DNA from 4 places in the Pelosinus fermentans DSM 17108 genome. Region 4 is predicted to be linked to each of the others. Evidence: riboswitches for the same ligand, from Rfam matches in the RefSeq annotation. Region 4 holds a riboswitch; each other region holds the start of a gene.
The links. A riboswitch is a leader RNA that binds a small molecule or an ion and turns the genes downstream of it on or off. The one in region 4 is predicted to bind S-adenosylmethionine.

Region 1: another riboswitch for S-adenosylmethionine. It lies ahead of FR7_RS14925 (trans-sulfuration enzyme family protein); the one in region 4 lies ahead of metF (methylenetetrahydrofolate reductase [NAD(P)H]).
Region 2: another riboswitch for S-adenosylmethionine. It lies ahead of metK (methionine adenosyltransferase); the one in region 4 lies ahead of metF (methylenetetrahydrofolate reductase [NAD(P)H]).
Region 3: another riboswitch for S-adenosylmethionine. It lies ahead of FR7_RS17445 (pyridoxal phosphate-dependent aminotransferase); the one in region 4 lies ahead of metF (methylenetetrahydrofolate reductase [NAD(P)H]).

What each region holds. Positions count from the first base shown of each region.
Region 1 covers NZ_AKVN02000001.1:3,229,815-3,237,454, forward strand. Annotated here, with positions in the region: gene FR7_RS14905 (TetR/AcrR family transcriptional regulator) at 1-55, opposite strand, end outside; gene FR7_RS14910 (dipeptidase) at 78-1,013, opposite strand; gene cysK (cysteine synthase A) at 1,362-2,300, opposite strand; gene FR7_RS14920 (YezD family protein) at 2,538-2,879, opposite strand; gene FR7_RS14925 (trans-sulfuration enzyme family protein) at 3,122-4,258, opposite strand; SAM riboswitch class I at 4,338-4,440, opposite strand; gene FR7_RS14930 (YegS/Rv2252/BmrU family lipid kinase) at 4,605-5,501, opposite strand; gene FR7_RS14935 (C40 family peptidase) at 5,827-6,486, shown strand; gene FR7_RS14940 (pyridoxamine 5'-phosphate oxidase family protein) at 6,603-7,073, opposite strand; gene FR7_RS14945 (GNAT family N-acetyltransferase) at 7,109-7,640, opposite strand, start outside.
Region 2 covers NZ_AKVN02000001.1:2,372,324-2,379,963, forward strand. Annotated here, with positions in the region: gene dapF (diaminopimelate epimerase) at 1-370, shown strand, start outside; gene FR7_RS10795 (hypothetical protein) at 526-1,125, shown strand; gene FR7_RS10800 (YicC/YloC family endoribonuclease) at 1,263-2,147, shown strand; gene remA (extracellular matrix/biofilm regulator RemA) at 2,188-2,454, shown strand; gene gmk (guanylate kinase) at 2,479-3,093, shown strand; gene rpoZ (DNA-directed RNA polymerase subunit omega) at 3,115-3,321, shown strand; gene coaBC (bifunctional phosphopantothenoylcysteine decarboxylase/phosphopantothenate--cysteine ligase CoaBC) at 3,331-4,527, shown strand; SAM riboswitch class I at 4,584-4,687, shown strand; gene metK (methionine adenosyltransferase) at 4,747-5,937, shown strand; gene priA (primosomal protein N') at 6,165-7,640, shown strand, end outside.
Region 3 covers NZ_AKVN02000001.1:3,756,600-3,764,239, reverse strand. Annotated here, with positions in the region: gene FR7_RS17465 (YwbE family protein) at 33-230, shown strand; gene FR7_RS17460 (hypothetical protein) at 262-615, shown strand; gene FR7_RS17455 (MATE family efflux transporter) at 751-2,109, shown strand; gene FR7_RS17450 (MetQ/NlpA family ABC transporter substrate-binding protein) at 2,254-3,072, opposite strand; gene FR7_RS17445 (pyridoxal phosphate-dependent aminotransferase) at 3,103-4,290, opposite strand; SAM riboswitch class I at 4,365-4,469, opposite strand; gene FR7_RS17440 (MFS transporter) at 4,643-5,929, shown strand; gene larAH10 (NPN-dependent 2-hydroxyacid racemase, LarAH10 family) at 5,942-7,237, shown strand; gene fumC (class II fumarate hydratase) at 7,505-7,640, shown strand, end outside.
Region 4 covers NZ_AKVN02000001.1:146,654-154,293, forward strand. Annotated here, with positions in the region: gene hydF ([FeFe] hydrogenase H-cluster maturation GTPase HydF) at 1-161, opposite strand, end outside; gene FR7_RS00700 (ParB/RepB/Spo0J family partition protein) at 274-1,185, opposite strand; gene FR7_RS00705 (ParA family protein) at 1,175-1,945, opposite strand; SAM riboswitch class I at 2,213-2,316, shown strand; gene metF (methylenetetrahydrofolate reductase [NAD(P)H]) at 2,421-3,287, shown strand; gene FR7_RS00715 (hypothetical protein) at 3,336-4,016, shown strand; gene FR7_RS00720 (homocysteine S-methyltransferase family protein) at 4,021-6,408, shown strand; gene FR7_RS00725 (ankyrin repeat domain-containing protein) at 6,595-7,640, shown strand, end outside.

The DNA.
Region 1 (7,640 bases), 3.1 Mb from region 4:
GCTGTCGTTTATTTTGTGAATCATGGAAACCAATATTTTCACGAATATGCTTCATTTCTGCCTCCAAAGTACGAATTTCATAAACATTCTTTAATAATACTAATTGCATTCTTATAACAAATTTTTTCGATATCGCCTGTGGTAAACCCATTACAAACAAGTGCCTTTATTAATTTATCAATATTGCCAAGATGAGAGATTTCCAACTGGTATTCAATACCGTCGAAATCCGTTCCTAAAGCCACTATATCAATACCGCCAATCTTCACAATATGTTTAATATGGCGTACCATATCATCCACTCTGCTCCAATTTGATCCAGCCAAAAAGTTCCCTGAAAAATTGATTCCCATAATTCCCCCTTTTTGCGCCAGCAGAGTAATCATATCATCTGTCAAATTACGCCGATGCCCCCTGATTGCACGAGCATTAGAATGGGAAGCAACAAAAGGTTTGTTTGACAAGGCAGCAACATCATAAAAGCCTTGATCAGAAAGATGAGAGACATCAATAATCATACCTAGCTGATTCATTTGGACAACTACTTCTTTGCCAAAATCTGTTAAGCCCTGCTCCCCATACTGTTCTTCAATATTGGGATAACCAATCTCATTAGGATAATTCCAGGTCAATGTCAGCAGCCGCACACCCAACCGATAAAAATTCCGCAGATTCTCCAAGCGCCCTTGTAAAGCTCCCCCCTCTTCAATCGTAAGAAAGGCAGATATTTTTCCAGCTTGCTGGTTAGAAAGTAGATCCTGATAATTCAGCGCTAGGGCAATATACGGCTGCTGAATCTTCATTTCCCGATGGAAAATATCAACCATACTTAAACAATATTGTAATGGATTTTGTTGTTCTGCTAAATCAATATACAATGCAAAGAATTGTGCCAAAGCATTACCAGCCTGCAATTTTTCTATATCTACGCTTAGGTTATTATGATATAAATTCAAATGCGGTTGATCCATTAAGTGCAGTATTGTATCACAATGTAAATCAATAATTTGCATATTACATTCACCTTTCCTACATATACCCAAATGATGGTCAAAGCACTAACTTAAACAAAGCTCTGCTGTACGTAAGGCAGAGCTACTTTTAATTTAATTCATTATACCATTCCAAATGGTACCTGACAATGACGAGGAATTATATTTATGCACATTTCCTGAAAATTCTCCCATTTCACGTTTTTTCCCTTGGAATTCTAATTTCCGCGCAATACAAAATACCACAACTCATATCAAAGTATCCCAATGAATGATCATACAGAAATTGGGATACTTAACATGAACTGTGGTATTTCTCACTCTTTTTTAAATGACTAGCGAGCTAAATGGCTCTATCAAAGCTATACCTTAAGACTCTTGTTGGAAAAGTGCTGTAGATAAATAGCGCTCTCCTGAATCAGGTAATAAGACAACAATATTTTTCCCTTTATTCTCAGGACGTGCTGCGATCTGAACAGCTGCATAAACTGCTGCACCACTTGAAATCCCAACCAACAAGCCTTCTGTTTTAGCAAGTTCCCTGGAAGTCGTAAAAGCATCTTCATTATGAACACCAAAAATTTCATCTACAACATCAAGGTTAATTACAGCAGGAACAAATCCAGCACCAATGCCTTGAATTTTATGAGGACCTGGTTTTCCGCCTGATAAAACAGGCGAATCAAAAGGTTCAACAGCAACAATTTTAACACTTGGTTTCTTTTTCTTTAGTACTTCAGCCACACCTGTGACCGTACCGCCAGTACCTACACCAGAAATAAAGATATCGACTTCTCCATCTGTATCTCTCCAGATTTCTTCAGCAGTAGTCTGTCTATGTATTTCCGGATTGGATGGGTTTTTAAATTGTTGCAAAATAATGGAATTGCTATTTTCTGCAGCCAGTTGCTCTGCCTTACCGATAGCTCCTTTCATACCTTCTGCCCCAGGAGTTAAGACCAGTTCAGCGCCTAAAGCTTTTAATAGATTCCGTCTTTCGATACTCATTGTATCTGGCATACACAATACTAATTTATAGCCTCGTGCTGCAGCCACAAAGGCTAAAGCAATACCAGTGTTACCGCTGGTAGGTTCAATTATTATTGTGTCTTTATTAATTAATCCTTGCTTTTCTGCATCCGCAATCATAGCGTAACCAATACGATCTTTTACACTGCTGAGCGGATTGAAGTACTCTAATTTAGCAATTACTTTTGCAGCTAAGCCTTTTTCACCATTATATTTAGTAAGTTCCAGCAGCGGCGTATTGCCAATAAGATCAGTCAACTGTTTTGCAATTTTAGCCATGTTACACGACCTCCATTTTTTTATTTTTTATTTTTTTGACAGAAAAGAAAAAGGCTAAGGAAGTCCTACAAAAGAACGATTCCTTAGCCTTCAGTTTTCTGATCGGCTAACTAATGATATTATAAGTACATTTAATCATAAATACTCCGCTTTGTCAACTTAATATTTAATTTTAAAAAGTAAAATTGCGTTGAAATACGAGTCTTAACCTGTCAAACTCACCTATGTCACTTGCTTTTATATACCATCACCATAGACACCTTCTACCTCTGGGAAACGCCGTTTTTCTGTTTTCTCAATCTGTACCGCTTTACCATCCTTGATTTTTACAACTAGTTGACCATATTGTAAATGCGATAACTCTCCTAAAATTTTTTTACGAAGAAGGTTTATTTCTTCTGTATTCTTTTTCCCTTGCTGAAAGTTCTTCTGACTAGAAATAATAATTTTTTCTGTACGTTCAATTTGAATAATATGTCCGTCTTGAACAATTAAAACAATCTCACCAAAACTAATATTTTGTATACTCTGATCAATTACTGCTAATGCTTTTGCAGGAAATGAGATTTTTTCTTGCATACTCTTACTCCTCCATTGCCGATGTTAAATCTGCCAAAAGATCATTTGCATCTTCTAAGCCTACAGATAATCGCAATTATTTATATTCTTGTGGCTGATCAATAGGTGTACTCACCGCTCTCGTATAGGCATCTACTTCCACTTCGATATGCAATAATTTTGCAGAAAACTCCCTCTCTATCACCCTATTCACCTCTTAATGATTCTATGACTAGTACTTTTTTCTATAACAATGAGTGATTTTAATCCGCTAATGCTTGTTCTAAGTCATTAATGATATCACTGGCATCTTCGATGCCAATTGATAAGCGTAATAAGCAGTCGGATATTCCCAAACGTTCACGAACCTCAATCGGCACATCAGCATGAGTTTGAACCGCCGGTAAAGTAATCAGAGATTCCACGCCACCAAGGCTTTCGGCAAATCGAATCATTTGCACTTTACGCAGTACTTGCTTAACCCTTTCTGGATGATCTACTGCAAAAGACAGCATACCGCCATAACCAGATGATTGACTATCATGTATATCTTTACCTTGATGATCAGCTAATCCTGGGTAATATACTTTAACAACTTTTGGATGACGAGTCAGCCATTGGGCAATAATTTGCGAGTTTTGATTATGCTTTTCCATTCGCAATGCCAGTGTTTTCATACTGCGAATCAATAACCAACTATCATTAGGTCCGAGAATTCCCCCTGTTGAATTTTGGATGTAACGTATCGAGGCACCTAATTCGGCATCCCGAGCAACGACTAATCCGCACACCAAGTCATTATGACCCGCTAAATATTTACTGCCACTGTGAATGACCACATCAGCTCCCAACTCTAAAGGACGTTGAAAATAGGGTGTTAAGAATGTATTATCAACGATAACATGCATCTCATTTCCTTTGGCTAATTTTACAATGGCACGAATATCGACAATTTTCATTAGCGGATTGGTCGGCGTTTCTACCAATATTGCTTTAGTAGCAGGTGTAATACTCTGTGCTACTTCTTCTATATTACTGCCATCTACAAAACTTACTGTTAAGCCAAAATTACTAAATATTTTATCAATGACCCGATATGTACCACCATAGCAGTCTTCTACAACCACCAAGTGATCTCCTGTCTTATACAACATTAATATAGCCGTAATTGCAGCCATCCCTGAAGCAAATGCCAAACCGACTGCACCATTTTCCAGTGCAGCAATCCCTTCTTCTAATACTTTTCTTGTTGGGTTCTGGCTACGGGTATAATCAAACCCCGTGCTCTCACCAAGAGCGGGATGACGAAACGTTGCTGATTGATATACAGGAGTGCTTATTGCTCCCGTTTTTTCATCTGTACAGACCCCAATATGCACAATTTTTGAATCTAATTTCATAAATACCTCCTGAATCTTTATTTTTTTTAAATTAAATAAACCCCTTTCCGAGGAAAGAGGTTTATTAAAGACCATCTTCCTCTTATCTGTCAGGATTCTCATCCTGCTGGAATTAGCACCACTGCATTACTGCCGGTTGCTGGGTGTCATCGGGCCAGTCCCTCGACCACTCTCGATAAGAGTTTATTCATTTCTAAAATTATACCATATGGTATTCTATATGGTCAACATAATTTACATTTTTACAGGCTTTTTAGCGATTTTAGTTTTAATTTTGTTAATCAACTCAGCGAATAAAACATATAAAACGAATTGAACCACAAAGACGCAAAGGACACAAAGGGGTCTATATACTTTCTTGACTAGAACAAAAAACTTCAATTTTTCTGGATAGTATCGTAACATTAAGAGGCAATTTGGGACCCAATTCTCCATCTAAGTCGCTTTCTACTTCTTCAGCACATTCTATATAAATAGTTTCCGCCTGTAGACAAGTTACATATTTACTATTACAGTGAATGCCTTTTAAAAAACTAATAAACAAACTCATTAATTCAGGCAGGTTGCACTTTTTCACAATAAGTACGTCCAGCTTCCCATCATCAATTTTCGCATGAGGTACTAAATTAGGAAATCCGCCAACAGTACCACTATTCATTATTAAAAATAAAAAGACATCTTCCTCAATGACTTGCTGTTCTGTAATAATTCGCATTTTTAATGCTTTAAAATTAGGTAATTCTCCAAGTCCCTTTAAATAATATGCAATTTTCCCCAACGTGTTTTTCAGCATACTATCTGCATTATGAGCTACTGATGTCATCAATCCAGCACTAGCAACATTGAAAAAGTATTCATCATTGACTTTACCTACATCAATCCTCTTTCTCTGTCCCTTTGTAATTGTCTCTACACAAGTATCAATATTTTTATCTAACTGCAAATACACTGCAAAATCGTTAGATGTACCACTTGGAATAATACCTAGGGGCAAGTCTATTTCTTGTTTGAGCATATTATTAATTACACTATGAATTGTACCATCACCACCGGATACGATAATACCATCTACAGCAATTTCTTTTACCAGCATGATAAAAGCATCGCTCTCTTGATCATTGCTAACCCGGAGGGGAATTATGATACAATCTTTTTTTTGAAAAGCCTCGATTACATTGTCCAATTTAAATTTAAAACTAGCATCACCTGATATTGGATTATATACAAGGATAAATTTTCGCAATATGATTCCTCCTCCTTGCCAATCACGAATATGTATAATAGGATTCATATCTTATTATTGTAATTCATTTTTCAGCAGAAAGTCTATAAGAATTATTCAATAACTAAATGATTTGAACGACCTGGCCTATTAATTATAATCATCTGCAAAACCCTCCGAATCCCTCTCATCCTAATCCAATTGTAGATATTTCCTGTTTACATAACACATATTCTCTAGTATCATTATTCTAGTCAGTAACGTTGCCAGTTGATTAATAATTTCAGAGATTATTAGCTCCTGAACCGTCTCTAACAAATCGTACATTGGACTAGGAGGTCATTATATGAAAAAACATTGTATGCCTATTATACTTCTTATCCTTTTCACCTTTTCTTTTACACTGATTATGCCCACAACGCTTGCTATGGCGGCTTCGCCTTTGAATACACTCGCACAAACATCCTCTTCAAACTCAAAAAGCAGCAGTTCTTCCTTTAATCTTCTTAATGTTCTAATTGGCATGTTATTAGGAAATTTATTAGGAAAGAACAATACAACTGAAAATCCTAACGTTAACATTAAGCCGGTGCCATTTCAAGAAACGGCTAGCAATTCAACAACTAGTTCCTCAAAAGGAGATGCAATTATTGCTACTGCGAAAACCTATATGGGCGTTCCTTATGTTTTTGGCGGAGAATCTCCAACTAAAGGACTTGACTGTTCTAGCTTTACACAACTTGTTATGAAGAAAAACGGAATTACCCTTCCTCGAACAGCAGCTGAACAATATAGTAAAGGCACTGCTGTAGATAAAGAAAATCTACAAATAGGTGATTTAGTCTTTTTCACCACCTATAAACCAGGAGCATCTCATGTAGGATTTTATATGGGAAATCAACAATTCATTCATGCAAGTTCTGCGGCCAAACAAGTAACAATCAGTTCTTTAGATGAGGCTTATTACACTGAACACTATATCGGATCACGCCGTTATATTAAGTAAAACAAACCCTCAAAGTAAATTCCGTACCACATAAAGATGGTGCGGAATTTACTTTTACATTTAACAGTGATTATGTTAAGAACACTGTTGCCTTACCATAAGCGTCTTCCAGGAGATTACACTTTATAACCTCTTTTTTTACCGGTATAATTGTCTATTGTTATTTTGCACACAACTGTTTGATCTTTTGCTTTTTCAATATAAACATCACCTTCGGGCACAAAGTTAATACTATATTTCTGCACAAAACCTTTTAGGACTTTTCCCTTTTCGCCCTTTTCTTCTACTCTACTGACCGTCCCAAATACGACCACACTTTCATAATCAGTTGAAAACTGTTCTGGCACAATATTCGTTCTTCCCACCACAGTAAAACATACTTTAGAATTCAAAGCAATATTTTCTAGTTTATGACCATCCAAAGCACAATGAAAATAGATGGTATTGTCACTAACTACATAATTCAGAGGTATCGCATAAGGCTGTCCATCACAATCAACAGTAGCTAAAATACCATAATTACTTTGAAACAGGAGTTCATAGGCTTCTCCCTGTTCCATTTTTCGATCCTTTCTTCGCATCCCCATTATGCTTATCCCCCCTCCATTTTATTTACCTCAGATTACCGATCAGATGGCAACTCTTCTTTTACATCACTAACTAATAAATACACTCCACCTTTATGAGGAATTAGAGGATGCTCTTGTATATCAATGTGTTTTACGATTCTAAAGCCATTGCGTTCATAGGTTCTTCTAGCAACTGTATTATCAGCCATGACCATTAAACTCAATTGTCTGTATCCATTCGCCCTCGCTCTTTGCTTTGTTAATGTAATCAGCTTACTGCCGATACCTGTACCACGGAATTCTTCGTCTACATAAATAGAATCTAAGAACCAGCTATTATCAACCTTTGAATTATAGAATTCCTTTAAAACTGCAAGCTGGTCACTAGGAAAAAAACTTCTGGTACTATCAGTAATGCCATGGAATTTAGATGAATAAGAATAAACAATTCCTATAATATTGCCTTGATACTCTGCAACGGTTGCATTTTCATACGAATCAGTACCTTGTTTCTCCTCTATCGATTTTGCCATCACCTCGGTTCTTGTATGTTGACCTAGTAAATCGTGAAAGAGGAATTCCATA
Region 2 (7,640 bases), 2.2 Mb from region 4:
CACTGGTGTATCAATGGGCAATCCTCATTGTATCCTTTTCGTTGACGATATTACTGGCATTAACCTAAGCGATATCGGCGCTAAAATTGAAACGCATGCTGCCTTTCCAAAGAAAACAAATGTAGAATTTGTGCAAGTATTAAATAAACAAAACTTACGTATGCGCGTTTGGGAAAGAGGAGCTGGTGTTACGATGGCTTGTGGTACAGGTGCCTGCGCTACCTTAGTTGCAGCCGTTTTAAATGGAAAAACAGACCGTCAGGCTACTGTTGAATTAGATGGGGGACAGTTGCTGATTGAATGGGGGTCAGATAATCATATTTATATGTCTGGTCCTGCAGTGGAAGTTTTCCGGGGAACATACTTATAAATCCAATCTGGTCAAGGTTTGTATAGAAAGTAAGAATCCAACTTCTCTGCATGTATGAAGTTGGATTTCTTTATCCACTTGTTGTTGTGATAAAGAGATTGTTATGATTTATCATTTGCAGTAAATAATATGCTTCATAAAGTGAGGTGCTTAAAATGAGATTTATTATTTTGACAATTATTTTCTTAGTACTATTCGTTACCCAAACATTAGCAATTTCTTCTATTAATTTAGATGTAATTAAAGAGGCGCAGGATCATGGCAAATTAAGGAGTAAAGATTCATTACAAGAGTTTTTGTTGCCATGGATCTCTTATGAAGAAAAAGCTGAAAAATTAAATGGCGTGACTGAGCGCTCCTATTTATATACTTCTTATTTGTTAATTGCTACAGATGCTAGGGAGAAAAGCTTAAATGGTCATGATATTGCCATACTAGACAGCGAAGAAGTATTAGAAAATTACTCAGGCTTATTGAGTTTTAGCACAGTTTTGTTTGGAGATAAAGAGGATTTTGCAAAAGATGCTAGTGTTATTGTCAAACAAAATAATAACGTCATTAAGGCATACCAAATGATAATACCGGCAGAGGGAGAAAAAGTGCATCTGGATAAAGGACAAACCACATTTAATGCTCAATGTTATTTTTATTTTTTTGAAAAAGATATTGTGCCTGACCTTCCTATAATATTATCGGTTAGAACGAATGATCAGAAAGAACATAATTTTTACTTTGACTTGGAGAAAATAAAATAGTCATATTAAAACCTTTATGTGTAGATATTCAATGAAAAAGGGATTTAAGAGAAGCATGGAGAAGTATTTATAAAAGAATTGGATAATTGTGATTTTATCGTTAATAATAAAATCCGTAAAGAGAGGAGCCATTTTACGTGATTAAAAGTATGACTGGTTTTGGTCGTGGAGAATTTCAGGATAATGAGCATCGACTCATTGTAGAAATTAAAGCAGTAAATCATCGTTATAATGAAATTGTTATCCGGATGCCGAAAAATCTGGGGCCACTTGAAGATAAAATCCGGCGTAGTGTATCAAACCTGCTAGCAAGAGGCCGGATTGATGTTTTTATAACGATGGATGAATATGGGCAAAAGAAAAAGGCTGTGCGAATTGACAAAGAGTTAGCAATAGCCTATAATAAGGCTTTAAAAGATTTAGGGGATTTATTTTCTATAGCAGTAAATGATAATATTCAGCAGATTGCTAAATTTCCAGATGTGATTAAGGTTGAAGAAGTAACGGAAGATGTTTTAATCTTGTGGCCGAAGCTAACCCAGGCAGTTGATATGGCACTTACTAATCTCATGAGTATGCGTTTAGCGGAAGGGCGAAACATTCAGCAGGACTTAGTCTTGCGTATTACGGATATTGAATCATATATTACTGCCGTAGAAAAACGTGCACCCCAGGTTTTGGTTGAATATAAAGAGAAAATACTGAGTCGCATGCGAGAATTGCTGGCTACAATCGGTGAAGAACCTGATGCTGGTCGCCTACTACAAGAAACGGCTATATTTGCGGATCGTACCAGTATTACAGAAGAGTTAGTGCGCTTAAAAAGTCATTTAACGCAGTTTCGGGCTGCATTGAATGCCGATGATGCAGTTGGCAGAAAATTAGATTTTATTGTGCAGGAAATTAACCGTGAAACCAATACAATTGCCTCTAAAGCCAATGATTTTAATGTTGCTAATATCATAGTCGAAATTAAAAGTGAAATTGAGAAGGTCAGAGAGCAAATTCAAAACATAGAGTAATATAAGATATATTGGGATACAAACGTAAGGGGGATTTTTTGTGGAAATTAAACTTATTAATATTGGGTTTGGTAACATTGTGTCTGCTAATCGAATTATTTCGATTGTGAGTCCTGAATCTGCACCCATTAAAAGGATTATCCAAGAGGCCCGTGATCGGGGGATGTTGATTGATGCAACTTATGGACGCCGTACCCGAGCCGTGATCATAACCGATAGTGATCATGTTATTTTATCCGCTGTGCAACCAGAAACGGTAGCGCATCGTCTTGCCAGTAAAGAAACGAGTGAAGACACTGCAGAATAGCAGAAAATGAAAGGAGTCGCAGTTGTGGCAAAAGAAGGAATTTTACTTGTGTTATCTGGTCCGTCGGGAGCAGGTAAGGGGACAATTTGTCAAGAATTGCTGCGTACTTATCCTGGGTTGCATTATTCTATATCGGCTACTACACGCAAAGCCCGTGTTGGAGAAGAACATGGAGTTAACTACTGGTTTGTATCTCATGACGAGTTTCAGAATATGATTCAAGATGATGAACTATTAGAGTGGGCTGAGGTTTATGGGAACTTTTATGGAACACCCTGTCGCCAAGTAAAACAATTACTAAATGATGGCAAGGATGTTGTTTTAGAAATTGATGCACAGGGAGCTACGCAGATTAAAAGAAAATTTCCGCAAGGTGTATTTGTCTATATAGCACCGCCATCTTTAGATGAATTGGCTAATCGCATACATAAACGAGGGACAGATAGCTTAGATGCAATCAAAAATAGGTTAAGTTGTGCTAATAATGAATTGTCATATGTACATAATTATAATTATGTAGTAGTCAATGATAAGGTCCAAGTAGCAACGAATAAAGTGGCTGCCATTATTACAGCGGAAAAGTGTCAAGTAGTACGAAACTGTAATATAGTAAAAGAAATTTTAACAAATATCAAATAAATAAAAATTAGGGGGACTACTATGATATATCCATCATTAGATGTATTAGTTACTAAAGTTGATAGTAAATACACTTTAGTAGTACTTGCGGCAAAACGGGCTCGTGAGATTATGGACGGGGCGACTTCTTTAGTTGAGAGTAAATCCAATAAGCAGGTGACGATCGCTTTAGAAGAAGTTGCACAAGATAAAATTTCCTATGAACGGACCAAAAGTGGTATAAAATAGGAGGTTTCCATGTTGAAAGGAAAAAATATTGTAGTTGGTGTTGCTGGCGGCATTGCTGCTTATAAAATAGTAGATCTTGTAAGTCAATTAAAAAAGCAAGGTGCCAATATATATGTTATCATGACTCAGTCAGCGGCTAACTTTGTTACGCCGTTGACTTTTCGTGAAATAAGTGGACAGCCAGTTGTTGTTGATATGTGGGCTGAAACTACCAACTGGAATGTTGAGCACATTGCCTTAGCAAGTAGAGCGGATTTATTTTTATTAGCGCCTGCTACAGGCAATGTGATTGGTAAAATAGCAAATGGTATTGCTGATGATATGTTAACAACTACGGTAATGGCAACAACGGCTCCGGTTTTATTTGTTCCGGCTATGAATACCAATATGTATTTAAATCCGATCGTTCAAAAAAATATCAGTAGTTTAATAGAGTTAGGATATCATTTTATGATACCAGAGAGCGGGATGCTAGCATGTGGTGTAGAGGGAATAGGACGCTTACCTGATTCTAAAACAATTTTAGAGAAAGTTCATCAGTTGATAGTTGTTCAAAATGATTTTCGAGGAAAGAAAATCTTGATTACGGCTGGCGGCACGAAAGAAGCGATTGATCCTGTAAGATATATTGGCAATCGCTCTAGCGGGAAGATGGGATATGCTTTAGCAAGTGCTGCTGCTGCAAGAGGAGCAACTGTTACGTTAATATCAGGACCTACCAATTTAAAAGCTGCCTGCGGAATTAAAGTCGAATATGTAGAAGCCGCATCAGATATGAGGGCGGCTGTATTGGCGCATTATAATGAGAGTGACATTGTAATCAAAGCTGCTGCTGTAGCCGATTATCGTCCACAAAGTACTGCAGAACACAAAATTAAGAAGACTGGCGATACATTACAGCTTGTCTTAGAAAGAAACCCTGATATATTATTAGAACTTGGTCAGTTGAAAAAACAGCAGATGCTAATTGGCTTTGCTGCGGAAACTCAGCAGCTGGTTCTTCATGCGCAGGAGAAACTAGCTAAAAAAAATCTGGATATGATTATTGCTAATGATGTATCTGTTCCAGGCGTTGGGTTTAATGCAGATCACAATATAGCGAAAGTGTTATACCGTGATGGGCGGATTGAAGAGTTATCCAAAATGTCCAAAGAACACATGGCAAACATTATTTTGGATAAAATTCTCGCAGAATGTCGAAAATAGGTTGATTTTTTCATTATTTTACATTAGTATTTAATTTGATACAATTTTATATGATATGCTCATCAAGAGTTGGTGGAGGGATTGGCCCAATGAAACCGCGGCAACCATTTGGAAATCCAAAACGGTGCCAATTCCTGCGGAATAATCCGCAAGATGGGAGAGTGTAACACCCTCCCTATGGGTGTTTTTTATTGTTTATTAAAAATGGGGGTATGATTTGTGAAAAAAAAGAGAGTTTTATTTACATCAGAATCAGTTACTGAAGGTCATCCAGATAAAATAGCAGATCAAATTTCAGATAGTGTATTAGATGCAATCATGGCAAAAGATCCAATGGGACGTGTAGCTTGTGAAACGCTTATTACGACAGGGCAAGTACATGTAGTTGGTGAAATCACTACAAGTTGTTATGTGGATATTCCAAAAATTGTACGGGACACGGTGAAAGAAATTGGCTATACTCGTGCAAAGTATGGTTTTGATGGAGATACATGCGGTGTGCTGGTTTCCATTGGAGAACAATCAGCTGATATTGCTTTAGGCGTTGATAAGTCTTTAGAGGCTAAACGAGGTCAAATGGACGAAATTGAATCCATTGGGGCTGGTGACCAAGGAATGATGTTTGGTTATGCTACCAATGAAACTCCTGAATACATGCCATTGACAATTGCTCTGGCTCATAAATTGGCTCGGCGTTTAGCAGAGGTGCGCAAAAATGAGGAAGTAAGTTATCTGCGTCCTGATGGTAAAACTCAAGTTACAGTAGAATACGAAGACGGTAAACCTCTTCGTGTTGATACCATTGTTATATCAACTCAGCATGGTCCTGAAGTTGAACTGGCAACCATTGAAAAAGATCTGATTGAGAAAGTAATTGCTCCGATTGTTCCAGCAGAATTATTAGATGAGAAAACCAAATACTATATCAATCCGACAGGTCGTTTTGTAATCGGTGGACCACAAGGTGATGCTGGTTTGACTGGTCGCAAAATAATTGTTGATACCTATGGCGGAATGGCTCGTCATGGTGGTGGTGCCTTCTCTGGTAAAGATTGTACCAAAGTTGACCGCTCTGCCGCTTATGCTGCACGTTATGTAGCTAAAAATGTTGTTGCAGCAGGATTGGCAGATAAATGTGAAATTCAGCTAGCCTATGCGATTGGTATGGCTCATCCAGTATCGATTATGGTAGAAACTTTTGGGACTGCTAAGGTGGATGAAGATGTAATTGCTGAGCTTATTAAAAAACATTTCGATTTGCGTCCGGCTGGTATTATTAAAGCGTTAGATTTACGTCGCCCTATCTACCGCCAAACAGCAGCTTACGGGCATTTTGGTCGTACGGATGTGGATTTACCATGGGAAAGGACCGATAAAGCAGAAACCCTTCGTAAAGAGGCTAATCTATAATTGGGATGTTAGCTGTTTTAGCAGGATTTTTCTGAATTTCATGGGAATTGTATATGCTATAGCCAAAAAAGAGGGAACAATGAGCTTCCCTCTTTTTAATTTTATGATAATTATGAAGGTAAAAATGCAGTTATATGCTATAAAATCGTGTTAAGATATAAATAGGCAAGCTGAATCCTCTAAAAGAAATACCTTTAAAAGACTATTAATAGCGAATGGTGGTAAATATGCAACGTATTGCTCAAGTCTTAATAAACATTACAACTAAAAATATTAATAAAGCTTTTTCTTATAGCATCCCTGATCATTTGGATTATGTTGATGCAGGGTGGCGTGTTTTAGTACCTTTTGGTAATCGTAAATTAGAAGGTTTTGTTATTGATATTATAATAGAGGAAGACTCGAATCGTATTGAGTTAAAGCCAATTATCGATATACTAGATAATGACAAATGGTTTGACGAGCATATGATGCATACAGCTAGATGGATTAGTGAATATTATCTTTGTAATTTAGTAGATGCCATGCGTTTATTTATTCCAGGAAAATCCGGTGTGAAAAGTGTTGTTGCTTATTCTGTCGAGATGGAAGTGGATACAGAAACAACACTGGTTGCCTTATCTGCTAAATATCCAGAATATAGCCAAGTGCTGTCATATATAGAGACGCACAGCCCTATTCTGTCTGTTAAACTGGAAAAGAAATTTGGCCCAAGCGTTTTGAAAGCAATAAGATACTTAGTGAGAAATAAGATCATAATCGCTGAATCAATTGCAAAAAAAATGGGTACACACCGTTATAAAACGATAATGAGTTTACTAATGGATGCTGAAGCAACTCGAGAACAAATTAGCAAGTTGGCAAAAAAGCCAGCACAATGCCGTTTGCTCCAATACTTGATAGATCACGGGCAATTGGCATCTGATGAATTGAAAAAGAGTAATACCAGTCATGAAACTGTAAAAAAATTAGTACAGGACGGTCTTATAAAACTTGAAAAAGTTCAAGTGGTACGTGATAGTTATGCGGATATATGTAAAGCAAAGAATGATATATCATTAACAGCAGAGCAGCAGCAAGTATTAGAAAAAATTATGCCAAAGATGGAAGCAAGAAAGTTTCAATCGTTTTTACTGCATGGTATTACTGGCAGTGGAAAGACACAGGTGTATATTGAAGCGGTAGCGGCTGCGCGTCAAAAGAATCGCCAAGCTATTGTTCTTGTTCCTGAGATTGCTCTTACCAGTCAAATTGTCTCAAGATTTAAAGCTAGATTTGGAGATGATGTTGTTGTGATGCATAGTAAATTGTCTACTGGCGAACGTTATGATGCTTGGCAGCGACTTCGAGGCAAGCAAGCTGGCATTGTAATTGGTGCACGTTCTGCTATTTTTGCACCCTTGCCAGATGTCGGTATTATTATTATGGATGAAGAACATGAATTTACGTACAAACAAGAAGAAACACCTCGTTATCATACAAGACAAGTCGCTATTACGAGAGCTACTTTGTCTGGTGCGGTGGTCATCATGGGCAGCGCTACGCCAGCAATCGAGACTTATTTTCAGACTCAAATGGGCCAACATACCTTGCTACTTATGTCAAAGCGCATAGCTAATGCAAATTTGCCCGCAGTCACTATCGTTGATATGCGGGAAGAATTGCGTAAGAAGAGACGAAGTGTCATATCACTTCCCTTGCAA
Region 3 (7,640 bases), 3.6 Mb from region 4:
TATGGGCAGGGTTCAAAGGATAGGAGGAAGCTATGTTGAGTGGGACAGAGCGTAAAAATATTAAAGCAGGCAGCAGGGTGAAAATTGTACAAAAGCAGCATCAAGGCACCGGACAGCTGACGGAAGGTGTGGTAAAAGATCTGCTCACCAATAGTGCGATTCATCATCGGGGTATAAAAGTTCGTTTGGTAAATGGCATAGTAGGCAGAGTTCAGGAAGTGATTCAGTAGTTTGTATCAAGTGCCAAGGAAGGGGGAAAGCATGACGGATATAGCGGTTACTCAGTCAAGAAGAGACCGTAAAAACAAGCAATTGGCAATTGGCAGGAAAGCAGTATTTGATGGTGTGAAATCAATATTATACATTGCAGCCTGGGCTTTCTTATTATATGTATTGCAGCCTTTTATTACAGCAGCAGCCTGGTGGAAGGGGCATCAAATTATGATGGAGAATGCTTTTTCTTTAGTGGCAGTTAATACAATTTTTATTGTAATGGAATATATCGTGATTTTTGGGATGAGTATTCTTTTCGCAATGCTTTCCTGGTCCGAATGGAATCATTGGCGTTTATCCCGTCCTGTACAAAGTAGTTTATTTGTAAGATTACTAAAATAAGTGAGGCAGGAGAAAGAAACTCCCGCCTCACTTATTCATCTTTAGTAACTCAATGAAGTGGTGTACTTTGATTAGGGGAAAATAGAGTAGAGTCGAAAGTTTAGGTTTAAGATTCTAGATAAATAGGTGTGAGATATGGAACAAACATATTCCTTACGGGAAAAAGTAAATCAATTTTTAATTATTTTACTACCGATTTTAGTAACACAAGTATGTATGTGTGCTATGACTTTTTTTGATACGATGATGTCGGGACGTGTCAGTCCCAATGATCTAGTTGGTGTTGCCATTGGATCTAGTATATGGATGCCTGTTTTTACGGGGCTAAATGGGATTCTTTTTGCTATAGTTCCTATTGTTGCCCACTTTTTGGGAGCGCAAAAAAAAGAAAAGGTGCCCTTTGCGGTCATTCAAGCCGTATATTTAGCCATAGCAATATCCATTGTAGTTATAATTTGCGGCTTTTATGTGATACATCCGATATTGGATAAAATGGAACTCAATGCTTTATCCTATCAAATTGCTCATGATTTTCTAGCAGCAATTTCTTTTGGGATTATTCCATTGTTTATTTCCACAGTTCTTCGCTGTTTTATTGATACCTTAGGTTATACACGGGTAACGATGCTAATTTCTATGGTAGCATTACCGATCAATATACTGCTTAATTATGTATTGGTTTTTGGTAATTTCGGTTTTCCCCAGTTGGGTGGTGTGGGAGCAGGATGGGCCTCTGCGATTACCTATTGGTGTATTGCCATTATTAGTGTATGCGTTATTCAAAGCAGAGAACCTTTTAAATCCCATCAGATATTTAGCTTCTGGTATCGCTTTTCTTTCGCAGCCTGGAAAGAGCAGTTAAAGATCGGTATACCCATTGGTATAGCGATTTTTTGTGAAACGAGTATATTTGCAGTGATTACTTTGCTAATGAGTGAGTTTAGTGAAGTTACAATTGCAGCCTATCAAGTAGCTATTAATGTGGCAGCCCTGATTTATATGATGCCACTTAGTATTTCTATGGCTTTAACAATAGTGGTAGGCTTTGAAGCAGGGGCTAAGCGGTATCAAGATGCTAAACAATATGGCTATCTGGGTATTGGAATTGCATTGCTTATGGCTGTAATGGCTGCCATCGTATTATATTTTGGCAACGAGCAGATATCCAGTTTATATACAGCAGATATGGATATTAGGCATCTTGCGGAGCAATTCTTGTTATATGCGATTTTCTTCCAATTATCAGATGCTATCGCAACACCGGTCCAAGGCTGTTTGCGGGGCTATAAAGATGTTCGGGTTACATTTATTTTGGCAATGATTTCTTACTGGGTTCTTGGATTGCCCCTAGGGTATGTGTTATCTCATCATTCCGGGTTAGGAGCCTTTGGTTATTGGATCGGTTTGATTGTAGGTCTAGCCTTTGGTGCAACTTGTTTATCGGCAAGACTCATGAGAGTGCAGCGTAAATATGGGGATATACAAAATGTATAGTGTTCTGCTTCTGTAAAAAAATGAATCGAAACGCGAAGACGCGAAGAAATACGAAGCACACGAAGGAGATTACAGGTCTCTTCGTGTGCTTCATAGCCTTCGCGCCTTCGCGTTTCAAAATGTTTTATTTTTTATGTGCCAGTTTTACCAGGCTGCTGCAACAGAACCTTTAAAGTGTTCATTAATGAAGGATTTTACTTCATCAGAGTGATAGGCTTTAATGAATTTTTGTACAGCTGGATTTTCTTTATCTTTAGAACGGACAGCAATAATATTAGCATAAGGGGAGTTGATATCTTCAATAGCAATTGCATCTTTAGTCGGTACTAATCCAGCGGTAATTGCATAATTGGTGTTAATGGCAGCAACGTCCATGTCAGCTAGGGAACGGGGGATTTGTGCTGCATCTAATTCTTTGATAACAATTTTTTTAGGATTCTCAATAATATCAGTAACAGCGGCTTTTAGTCCGATTTCCGGTTTTAATTTAATAAGACCAATTTTCTCTAGCAATAATAGAGCTCGTCCTCCGTTAGTTGGATCATTAGGAATGGCAACGATGGCTCCTGCTTGTAAATCGGCTATATTTTTCAGCTTGCTTGAATAAATGCCCATTGGAAAAATGACTGTGTTGCCCACTGAGACGATATCATAATTGCGGTCTTTAATAATATTGTCAAGGTAAGGTTTATGTTGAAAACTATTGACGTCAATATCACCTTGGTTTAATGCTACATTAGGTTGAATATAATCATTAAATTCAACGACTTCGATTTTTAAGCCATCCTTTTCGGCAATTTTCTTGACTACATCCATTACTTCAGCGTGAGGACCAGCTGTAACACCAACTTTTAATGTTTTCTGTTCTACTTTTGCAGTACTTTGCTGACCGCAGCCAGTTGCTAAACCTAGAATAAAGACAAGAGATAGGAAAAGGGAAATGGATTTTAGTGATTTTTTCATTTAAATATGCCTCCTAAAAAATATAATGTTTTATTTCAATTTTTGCAGTCTTTCGATTGCTGCTTCTAATGTTGCAAATTGTTTGCAGAAACAAAAACGGATAAAACGATGTTTGTCATTGGCATCGTCCTGATAAAAACTAGATCCCGGTACGACTGCAACCCCTACTTTTTCAGCTAAGTGACGGGCAAAGTCTACATCATTCTTCCAGCCAAAAGGCGCTATGTCTGCCATAATATAATAGGCGCCGGCCGGGCGAATGCAAGTAAAGCCGATGGCAGTCAATTCCTTTAACATAAAGTCGCGACGCTTACTGTAAAAATCCCCTAATTTTTCATAATAAGTGGTAGGAAAATTTAGGGCCTGGGCGGCGGCTACTTGCAGGGGAGCGGCTGCTCCTACCGTCAAGAAGTCATGCATTTTACGTATGGAACGGCTGATTTCGCCGGAAGCAATCACATAACCAATGCGCCAGCCTGTTACGCTGTAGGTTTTTGAAATACTATTGATAGTTATGGTTCGTTCTGCCATGCCGGGCAAGGTAGCCAGAGGAATGTGTTTTATTTCATCATAGATGATGTGTTCATAGATTTCGTCTGTAATTGCCAAGACATCATATTGAATACATAGTTTGGCAATGAGATCCAGCTCTTCGCGGTTAAAAACTTTACCAGTAGGGTTATTTGGAGTATTAATAATAATGGCCCTGGTACGTTCTGAAAATGCCGCCGTTAATTCTTCCTTGATAAAGCTGAATTCTGGTGGATGCAGTTGGACGTATTTGGGGGTAGCACCACATAATACGGCATCAGGACCATAGTTTTCATAAAAAGGCTGAAATATAATGACTTCATCCCCAGGATTAATAGTGGCTAAGAGGGTTGCTACCATGCCTTCTGTTGAACCGCAGCATACGGTGATTTGCGTTTCCGGGTCAATATCAATGTTATAGTCTCTTTTGTTTTTCAAAGCAATGGCATCTCTAAGTGACTTCGTCCCCCAGGTAATTGCATATTGATTGTGATCTTCTAAAATTGCCTTAACTGCGGCCTCTTTTATTTCATCCGATGCCGGAAAATCAGGAAAGCCTTGTGCAAGATTAATGGCTTTATGAGCGGCAGCAATACGAGACATTTCTCTAATTACGGATTCTGTAAAACGACCAGCTTTTTCCGAGGCATAGTTACGCAGAGTTTGAGCTTGTGCATTTTGATTCATCATATTGACTCCTTTGATTGATAATAAAAAAATCTTCTTCATAAGATGAAGAAGATTTTATTTTTCCAAAATGATCCTCATCTCCCAGGAAATTCCTGTTGGAATTGGCACCGTTCGCATTGCGCGGTGGTTGCCGTAGCTTCATCGGGCCAATCCCCTCGGCTAACTCTTGATGAATGTATGTAGTTGATGAAAGTAATAGTAGCATGAGTTCCTACCTGGTGTCAAGGAGAATTGAGAAAATCGTATCTCTCGTCAATTGACATGTAAACTTAACAAAAGTATAATATGATAATATGAATAAAAGTCCATTGCAAAAATACTTATATTCATAATTGAGGAGGATTATCGTATGGGGCAGACAAAAACAAGTTTTCGATGGAAATTAGCAGGACTTATGTTTTTTATTAGTTTTATTTCTTACATGGATCGAGTCAATTTATCAGTAGCCACTCCCACTATTATGCAAGAATTAGGCTTTAGCAAAATGGATATGGGATTTATTCAGACGGCTTTTTTTGTTGGCTATGCTTTTATGCAAATACCAGGTGGAATCATGTCTGAATTTTGGGGACATCGGAGGGTTCTGGCACTAGCAGCTACTTGGTGGTCAGCCTTTACAGTATTAACAGGAGCATGCAGTAACTTTACCTCATTTATTCTGGCGAGAAGTCTGTTTGGCATCGGAGAAGGTCCTATGGCACCTGCCTTTGGAAGATTTATTTACCGTTGGTTTAATAATAATGAAAAGGGGCGTGCTTCTTCATTTATGTTAAGCGGTGTATTTTTTGGACCGGTTGTTGGTCCAACACTTACGATCGTATTGATGATGAATTTTGGCTGGCGTTCCGTATTTGTTATTTTTGGTGGAGTAGGTTTACTATTGGCAGGACTTTGGTATTATTTAGCCAAGGATACTCCTCAGGATAGTAAATTTACCAATGCTGCAGAAGCAAGTTACATAGAAGAAGGTCTAATGGTAGATAGTGATAAAAAAGAACTGGCACCTTGGCGTGCTTTTTTGGGATCTTCTCAGTTTTGGGCTATTGGGATTCAATATTTTATAACGGATTATATTATGTATGTATTTTTAGCTTGGTTGCCATTATACTTAATAGAGGCTCAAAATTTTTCTTTGCAGAAAATGGGGATTGCTGCTTCTTTTCCTTGGGCGGCATTGTGTATAGTAACGGCTACATGCGGCTATATCAGTGATAAATTAGTCGCTTCCGGTGTGTCAAGGCATAAATCCCGCACTTTATTTGGCATTCTAGGACTAATTATCTGTTGTATAACTCTTTACCTGGGAGCAGTGGCAACTGTACCTTGGCTGAATGTATTATGGCTAACGATATCCTTGGGATCTCTTGGATTTACTTTTAATGCTTCATGGGCCGCCTGTCTTGATATTGGAGGTAAATTTGCTGGATCGATAACTGGCTGGATGAATTTCTGGGGGAATATGGGCGGCATTGCTGCTCCGGTTGCTACAGCATGGGTTGCAACGAATTATGGCTGGCAGGCAGCTATTCTGACAACTGCAGCTTCAGCCGTGATTGGCATTGTTGCATGGTTGGCTGTCAAGCCCGATAAGCCTTTAGTACTAAAGGAAAATAATAATCTTGAAAAGATTGCGTAGGAGAGATGCTAGATGTTAAAAGAATTTTCATTTGGTTTTGGTGATAGTGAAATTAAAGTAGCTTTGCCGGAAGAACGCGTTGTAAATGTTGTGGAAGGTAAACCAGCGAAAGCAGTTTCAGATGTAGAAGCTGCTGTTCGTGAGGTACTGAACAATCCAATTGGTACTCCACCTCTAAAGAATGTAATACAGCAAGGTGATAAAGTGGTCATCGTTGCTAGTGATATAACTCGTCAATGGGTGCGTCATGATTTGTTTTTACCTACTTTGCTGAATGAACTGAATAAAGCTGGTATACCTGATGAAGATATTTCCCTTATTGTTGCACTGGGCGCCCATCGCCATCATACTCATGAGGAAAATGTACTGACTTTTGGTCAGGAAATTGTGGAACGCATAGCGATCCTACAAAGTCATGCGCCAGAAACGGATGAATTTGTTTATGTGGGTCAAACTTCACGGGGAAAAGATGTCCATATGAATAAGCATGTAGTTAATGCCGATAAAGTCATTTTAACGGGCGGAATTGTTCATCATCTAATGGCTGGCTTTGGTGGCGGACGTAAAGCCATCATGCCAGGGATCTCCTCTTATAGCACGATTCAGGAAAATCATAGTCTATGTCTTCATACAGTAGTTGGACAGGGGGTAAGTCCAGAATGTACTGTTGGTAAATTGGAAAATAACCCTATGCATGCGGATATGCTGGAAATGGCAGAATTACTGAAACCAGCCTTTTTATTAAATGCAGTGTTTACACCAGAAGGTCAGTTTGCCTCTTTTGTTGCCGGTCACTGGCATGAAGCTTGGCTCCAAGGATGCAAAACAGCTAATGAGATATTTGGTGTTCCCATAAGCGGAAAAACTGATTTGGTCATTGCTTCTGCTGGAGGATTCCCGAAAGACATCAATCTGTATCAAGGCTCCAAAACCATTGGAAATTCCTTCATGGCGGTAAAATCCACAGGTGTAGTGATTTTACTGCTGGAATGCCGTGATATCATGGAGCCGCCTGATTTTAGCGGCTGGTTTAACTACGATTCTCTGTATGAGCGAGAATTGGCTTTGCGAAAAGGTTTTACCGTTCCAGGCTTCATTGCATTAAAACTGGGATATATGGCAAAAGAAGTTCCTCATATTGTTGTTTCATTGCCTCAGAATAAAGAGTTTTTTGAAAAAGCAGGAATGCTGACTGCTAGTAGCTTGGATGAGGCGATCACCATGGCTGAAAAAATAATAAATAAGACAGAATACACGATCACCGTCATGGCTCATGGAGCCAACACAGTACCAATCGAAAGTATTTGATACGAAAAAATAATGTAACCGCAGAGGCGCAGAGACACAGAGAGAGTTTTATTTCTCTGTGTCTCTGCGCCTCTGCGGTTAAAAAAATCTTCGTGTTTTTATATTCTTAGTATCTTCGCGGTTCAAAATGTTTTCTTTTTAAAAGCTAGTATAGCAGCAGGATTGTTGCTGCTAATGGGGAAGAGATAGAGTAATGGTTTATTATCTCTTACGTATTAGTCTGAACTACAGTAAAAGCAGATTCAATTGAATGAGGAGGGTTTTTGTATGGAATATCGTATTGAGAAGGATTCAATGGGGGAAATACGTGTACCAAAGGATAAGTTGTGGGGAGCACAAACCCAACGTAGCTTTGAAAATTTTCGTATCGGCATAGAAAAGATTCCTTATGAATTAGTTGGTG
Region 4 (7,640 bases):
ATCTCCATCGCTTTATATACGGGATCTGTTGTTGTCCCTGGAACATCTGATACTAAAGCAACTTTTTGGTTTGTCAGTGCATTGATTAAACTAGATTTGCCTGCATTACGCCTTCCTAAAATTGCAATGTGCAAACGTGATGCTTTTGGTGTTTCCTGCATGTTAATTCTCCTTTATTCGCAATATATTACTAATTCATATTGCATATCTTTATGTTTTACAAAAAGTGTCAAATTATGTTTCACGTGAAACATAATTTGACACTTTTTATTTTTATACTGCGAAGGTTCCTCGAGACTTACTAGGAGCCGGTGATTCATCACCACTTAAAACTTCAAGAATGCGTTCTAAATCTTCAGATGAAGAAAATTCGATTTCAATTTTGCTCTTGAATTTTCCTTCTTTAATTTTCACTTGTGTACCTAATATCATCTTAAGTCGATCTTCAGCTTCTGTCACAAAAAAATTTTTCTCTTCTACATTCTTCGGTTGTTGTTTTGCTGGTTTCTTTTTATCCGCTATTCGTTTGACTAATTCTTCTGCATCCCTTGCTGACAAATCATTTTCAATAATGATTTCCGCTGCTTCTAATTGAAGTTCGAGGGTTTCTAAGGCTAACAGGGGTCTGGACTGTCCCATGGATAATGTTCCACGTGAAACATAATCTTGTACCTTGGGATGTAAATTCAATAAACGCACCATATTCGCGATCACAGAACGACTGCGACCAATTTTTTTTGCAACTTCTTCTTGGGTTAAACGAAACTCATCCATTAAACGACGATAGGCAAGAGCTTCTTCAATGGCATTTAAATCTTCTCTTTGTATATTTTCAATTAAAGAGATTTCCGTCATTTCCCTATCTGTATAATCTTTAATAATAACAGGGATCTCTTTCAGACCTGCTTGCTGAGAAGCACGCAGTCGTCGCTCACCAGCTACTAATTCATAAATATTATTACTTTTTCGTACTACAAGGGGTTGCAATACGCCATATTGACTAATAGAAGATACTAATTCGAGCAATGCAGTTTCATCAAAGACCCGGCGTGGCTGAAATTTATTGGGAATAATTTCTGAAATGGATACATTCTTTATAAGAGACTCTGCATCCACTCCTTTTGAACTAGAAAACAAGGCATCCAATCCCCGGCCTAATCCTCTCTGAGAATTATTATTCATCATCAATCACCTCTTTAGCTAAATCTGTATACACTTCTGCCCCTTTAGATTTAGGATCATATCGAGTGATAGGCTGTCCATGGCTAGGTGCTTCACTAAGACGAACATTCCGGGGAATAATCGTTTGGTATACCTTATGTCGAAAATGATTTTTCACTTCATCTACGACTTGAATAGACAAGTTTGTCCTGGCGTCAAACATTGTCAGAACTACCCCTTCCAAAGACAATGCCGGATTTAGATTCTTCTGAACAAGGGTAATTGTATTCATCAGCTGGGATAACCCTTCCAATGCATAAAACTCACATTGAATTGGTACTAAGACGGAATTAGCGGCGGTTAATGAATTAATAGTCAATAACCCTAAAGAAGGAGGGCAGTCAATAATAACATAATCATAACTGTACTTCACTTTATCCAAAACCCTTTTTAGCTTCGTTTCTCGAGACATAATAGATACCAACTCGATTTCCGCTCCTGCCAGCTGAATCGTAGCGGGTAACAGCATTAGATTTTCAATTTTGGTTTGTAAAATAACGCCTTCAATCGGTACATCATTAACTAGCACATCATAAACAGACTGTTTCATCTTGGTTTTATCAAAACCAAAACCACTCGTAGAATTACCTTGTGGATCAAGATCCACTAATAATACTTTTTTCCCTAAATCAGCCAAACATGCACTTAAATTAACAGAAGTTGTTGTCTTTCCAACACCCCCTTTTTGGTTGGCAATTGCAATTACCTTCACCAAGTAGTTCACCCCATATTCTCATTCATTTTTTAAGAAAGACTAAGGCACATGCCAGGTCTTTAGAATCCAGGACAAGCCTTAGTCTTCTACTTACAAACTGTCCTCTCGATTCTAATTTCTATAAGCTAATTCATTCCACACTCTAGAGACTATCTCCTGCCAAAAATGGCAGATACCCTCCGTAAATATACCATTATTTAACCAATTTAATAATTATTTAAAAAACATTGACAATCATTCGATTTTATATTATCATGAATTCCAATTTAATAAATACTCTTATCTAGAGTGGTCGAGGGACTGGCCCTATGACACCCAGCAACCGGCAGCAATGCAAATGGTGCTAAATCCAGCAGAATTCACGTTCTGAAAGATAAGAGGAAAGAACGGATGATAAAACAGCCTCTTTCCTCAAAGGAAAGAGGCTGTTTTATTCATAGATTTTTATTCAAACTAATAAATTATAAATAATGTGAGGTTATTCATGAAACTTTCTGATCGATTTAATAAAGGAAAAACCCTTGTCTCTTTTGAAATTTTTCCGCCAAAACAAACCGTCACCTTAGAATCTATTTTTAAAACAACAGAGGGCTTACAAACCCTCAATCCTGATTTTACTAGTATTACCTATGGAGCCGGAGGCAGTGCTTCAGACCGCACCATTGAAACGGCAGATAAAATTAAAAATACGTATGGCGTCGAGGCCTTAGCTCATTTAACTTGCATCAACTCCCACAAAGATGATATTGATCTAATGTTAAATCAACTGCAAGCTCATAATATTGAAAATATATTAGCTATGCGAGGCGATTATCCAATAAATAAAAACAATGATAAAGGAAGAGAAAATACTTATCAATATGCAAAAGATTTAATCGCCCATATTAAATCCAATCATGATTTTTGCATTGCTGCCGCCGCTTATCCAGAAGGACACCCAGAATGTCCTGATTTGAATACAGATCTTCTTCACCTAAAAGAAAAGGTAAATAGCGGTACAGATTTTCTAATTACACAAATGTTTTTTGATAATGCCATTTTTTATGATTTTCTTGACCGAATTAAACAAGTGAATATCACAATCCCTGTCAGTGCCGGGATCATGCCATTGCTAAATAGCAAACAAGTAGGCAGGATTAAAGGATTGTGCGGTGCTTCTATTCCTAAACCCCTACAAAACATCATTGAAAAATATGAACATTCATCTTTAGATTTTGAAAAAGCAGGGATTGAATATGCTTGCAGCCAAATTACAGATTTGGTAGCAAATCAGGTAGATGGTATACATCTATATACAATGAACAAACTAGAACAATCCAAAACCATTATTCAACAAACAAATTTGCGTTAAATATTGCTTATACTTAAAATGTCTTGATACGGTTAAAGGAGGGATACTGTGCCAATTTACAATCCAACAATCCAAACGCTAGATATGAGTGAATTAAAACGTTATTCAGGTCTTACGAAATGTACTGAATTCCCCCAGCGCTTACTTGATCAAGCTTGTACAGAAGCACAGATCATCTCCCAACCAAAAGCAAGCTGGCAGATCTATGATTATGATGCCAGTACTTCTACAATTATGAGCCCTGAACCTTTATCACTTCCTCCAACCGTTATTAGTAAACACTTGGCGAACTCTTTAAAGGTTGCCGTTATTGCAGTTACCATAGGACCTGATTTAGAGAAGCTCGTAAGTGAATACTTCAGCAAAAACGAATATACCTTAGGCTTGTTATTAGATGCAGCAGGCACAACGGCTGTAGAACTGGCTGCCGATCAAGCTTGTGAGCTTATTAAGCAGGACGAAAATAAGCAAGGGTATACCACTCTATTCCGCTTTAGCCCAGGCTATGGACAATGGGATATTAGGGTTCAACCTCAAATCTTAACGTTAGCACATGGGGATGAAATTAATATAACAGCCACTTCGGCATGTATGCTTCTCCCCCGTAAATCCATTACAGCTGTGATTGGGTTAACACCAACTGTATCAAACCTCCCCCATAAAGAAACAATCGAAGGTTCTAAATGTGATCAATGCCAGCAAATAAATTGTCTATCTAGAAAGGATTGAAATTATGATTTATATTTTTGACGGTGCCATGGGAACGATGTTACAAAATGCAGGATTACCGCCGGGATATTGTCCCGAATTATGGAATCAAGAGCAGCCAGCCGTGATTACGGCTATACATAAAAGTTATATCGATAGCGGATCCGATATTATTGAAACAAATACCTTTGGAGCAAATCGGATAAAATTAACCCATTATGGCTTAGAAGAAAAGGTTGCTTTGCTTAATACTGCCGCTGTTCAGGCAGCCCGGGCTGCCTGTGGTCCTGATACTAAGATAGCAGGTTCTGTAGGTCCTACAGGTAAATTAATTGTTCCTTTAGGAGATTTATCCTTCGATGATGCGTACAACGTTTTTTTTGAGCAAATTTCTGCCTTAGATCAAGCTGGCGTAGATATGATTCTAATTGAAACGATTATTGATATTCAAGAAATGCGTGCAGCTTTACTTGCAGCAAAAGCTGCTTCTAAAAAACCTGTTATTTGTCAAATGTCCTTTGGTGCTGATGAAAGAACTGTAACTGGTACTGATCCCATAACGGCAACGATCATTTTAGAAGCAATGGGTGCTGATATCATTGGTGTAAATTGTTCCTTAGGTCCTGCACAATTACTGCCAATTGTAGAAAAAATAGCACAGACTACAAATTGTCCAATCAGTGTTCAAGCCAATGCAGGAATGCCCAGCCTAATCAATAAACAAACTGTTTTTCCCATGCAGCCTGAGGAAATGGGACTTTGGGCTAAAAAATTAGTTGCTGCAGGTGCCCGTTATGTTGGCGGCTGCTGCGGCACTACCCCCCAGCACATTAAATCTATATACCAAGCCGTAAAACATCTCGCCCTATCCGATTTACCCACGGTTCAATCAGCGAAAAAGTCTACCGCCTTAACCAGCCGCAGTAAAACCATTTACCTGGGCGCTGGTCATCCCACTGTCATTATTGGTGAACGGATTAATCCTACAGGCCGCAAACAATTAGCAGCCGATATTGCCGCGGGACAATTTATTTCCGTAAAAAAAGAAGCCTTGTCTCAAGTCCGTGCAGGTGCACACCTTCTAGATGTAAATATGGGGGTTCCAGGAATTGACCAGGCCAAGGCCATGCAGTATGCAATTCAAGAGTTATCAATGCTGGTAGATGTTCCTTTGGTAATTGATACAACCGATGTAAATGCGTTAGAAGCAGGCTTGAAGGCGTATCCTGGCAGGGCGTTGATTAACTCAGTAAGTGCAGAACCAGAACGCTTAAAGTCTTTTTTACCTCTGGCCAAAAAATATGGAGCTGCTATCCTTTGTTTACCGATTAGTCCAGCTGGAGTCCCTAAAACCGCACAAGATCGGTTAGTAGTAATACAAGAAATTATTCATAAAGCATTTGAAACGGGTCTCAAACCCGGGGATTTTGTACTAGATGCTCTCATCCTAACAGCCGCGGCAGATGCCAGGGCTGGTCTTGAAGCTCTTGCCACATTGAAATTGTATCGCCAGCATCTTGGTTACCCAACTACAATGGGTCTTAGTAATATTTCTTTTGGACTGCCCAGGCGAGATATTATTAATGCAACCTTTTGTGCAATGGCATTAGATGCCGGACTTGATGCGCCCATTCTAAATCCGTATGATCCTCTCATGCAGCAAACCTTAGCAGCTTCCGCTTTGCTTTTAGGAGATGATCCCAGCGGCAGATCCTACAGCGTAAATTATGCCCCTACTAGTCAATCCGAAGAAAGAGCTGCCCCTCTTACACCTAAAAACATTATTGAACAAATCCATCTTGCTATTGTATCTGGAGAAAAAGAAGCGGTTGTTCCTTTAGTAGAGCAGGCATTAAGAGAAGGACATAAATCCATTGATATTAGTGAGCAAGCATTAACAACGGCCATGAATAAAGTTGGTATCGCTTTTGGCAATGGACAATGTTTTCTCCCCCAAGTATTATTAGCTGCCGAAAGCATGCGCGCCGCCTTCCTTACAATAAAAAAAGAACTGCCGGCTCATGCAACAACAAGTTTAGGTACTATCATCTTAGCTACTGTCAAAGGTGATATTCATGACTTAGGAAAAAATATTGTAGCTGCCTTATTAGAAAATAACGGTTTTACCGTAATTGACTTAGGAAAAGATATTTCTCCTGAAAAGATTGTGGAAAAAGCGCTAGAGCATAAAGCTGATATTGTGGGTCTATGCGCCCTTATGACGACTACAATGCCGCAAATTGACCACACCATTGCAGCGTTAAAAGCTGCAGGATGTTCTGCTCAAACCATCGTCGGCGGAGCTGTGCTAACGCAGGAATATGCAAATCAAGCAAATGCAGATTCTTATGCAGCTAATGGTGTCGATGCTGTAACAATTGCCAAAGGTTTTATGGCTGATAAAGCACATTAACACATATGGCTATCCCATGATCGGTAAATTAACTTGTATGAAAGCATTTTTTTGCTAATTTCATATAAGTTAATTTTTTTATCACAAATGCAGGATTTATGACAAATTATATGGAATTTTATATAAAAATGTCAATTTTTATTTACGCTTTTATATACATTATTAAATGATAGGTGGTAAAAAGGAATGGATAAAGAGGGAATAATGAGTGAAGCAGCGATTGACGAACTACTAGCTGTTGCTAATAAAGAATTATTCGCTCCAGAGTCAGCTTCTGCTAACAGCGAAATTGACCAGCTATCAGCCAGTGAAGAAAATGTGTCTCAAGGAATACCTCCCACACAAAAAATATCTTTTTTAACACAGCTCTTGCAAGAGTCTCAAATAAAAAGAAAATTAGCTGCTGTTCTTTTGCTATTATGTGTCTGCATCCTGACAGGAGGATATGTCGGCTATCAAAAGGCACTGCAAACAATAGAGGCACCTCTTCCTCTCGATAAAATAATCCAGCAGGGAATTACTTTCGAAGGGAAAAATCTCATTACTTATGCAGGGCGTGGTGATAAACCAATTGTCCTCGCTTTTCTTGATGCAGGTATGGACATTAATACAACGCGAAACACTGATGGATGGACAGCTTTAACAGCGGCCTCTTTTTATAAAAAGCCCGAGATGGTTAAGCTGCTGCTGGAAAAGCAGGCACTTGTTGACATACAAGACAGATCTGGCAGGACTCCCTTATTATATGCTGCTGCGATGGGAACGGAGGAAATTACCACTCTGTTACTAGAGGCAGGAGCGAACCCTAATACCCAAGACAAAAACGGACGAACTGCACTTATGGAGGCCTACTCCAAACAAGAAGCAAAAATCGCCGAAATCCTTAAAAGTGCTGGTGCCGATCCTACACTTTCTACTATAGTGCGAAAAGAAGATATACCAGATGCTCCAGCATCTCAAGCTAAAAAAGTACCTCAAATCGCCTCTTCCACGATTCCCGATGAGGTTCGAATGACAGTCGGCAAAGCTGGCCTGATACCAATTGGTATGCCCTTGGAAGAGGTAAAGAAATTATATCCGGCTCTTACTATGAATGAAATGTATATTGATGGCAGCAAAAAAATCCTTGCAAATATCTTTTTAGAAAACAACAGTGATCCCTCCTTAGTATTAGAACTTTCAAGAGGAAAATCCCAATTAGTATCAATTATAAACATCTATGATTCCAGATT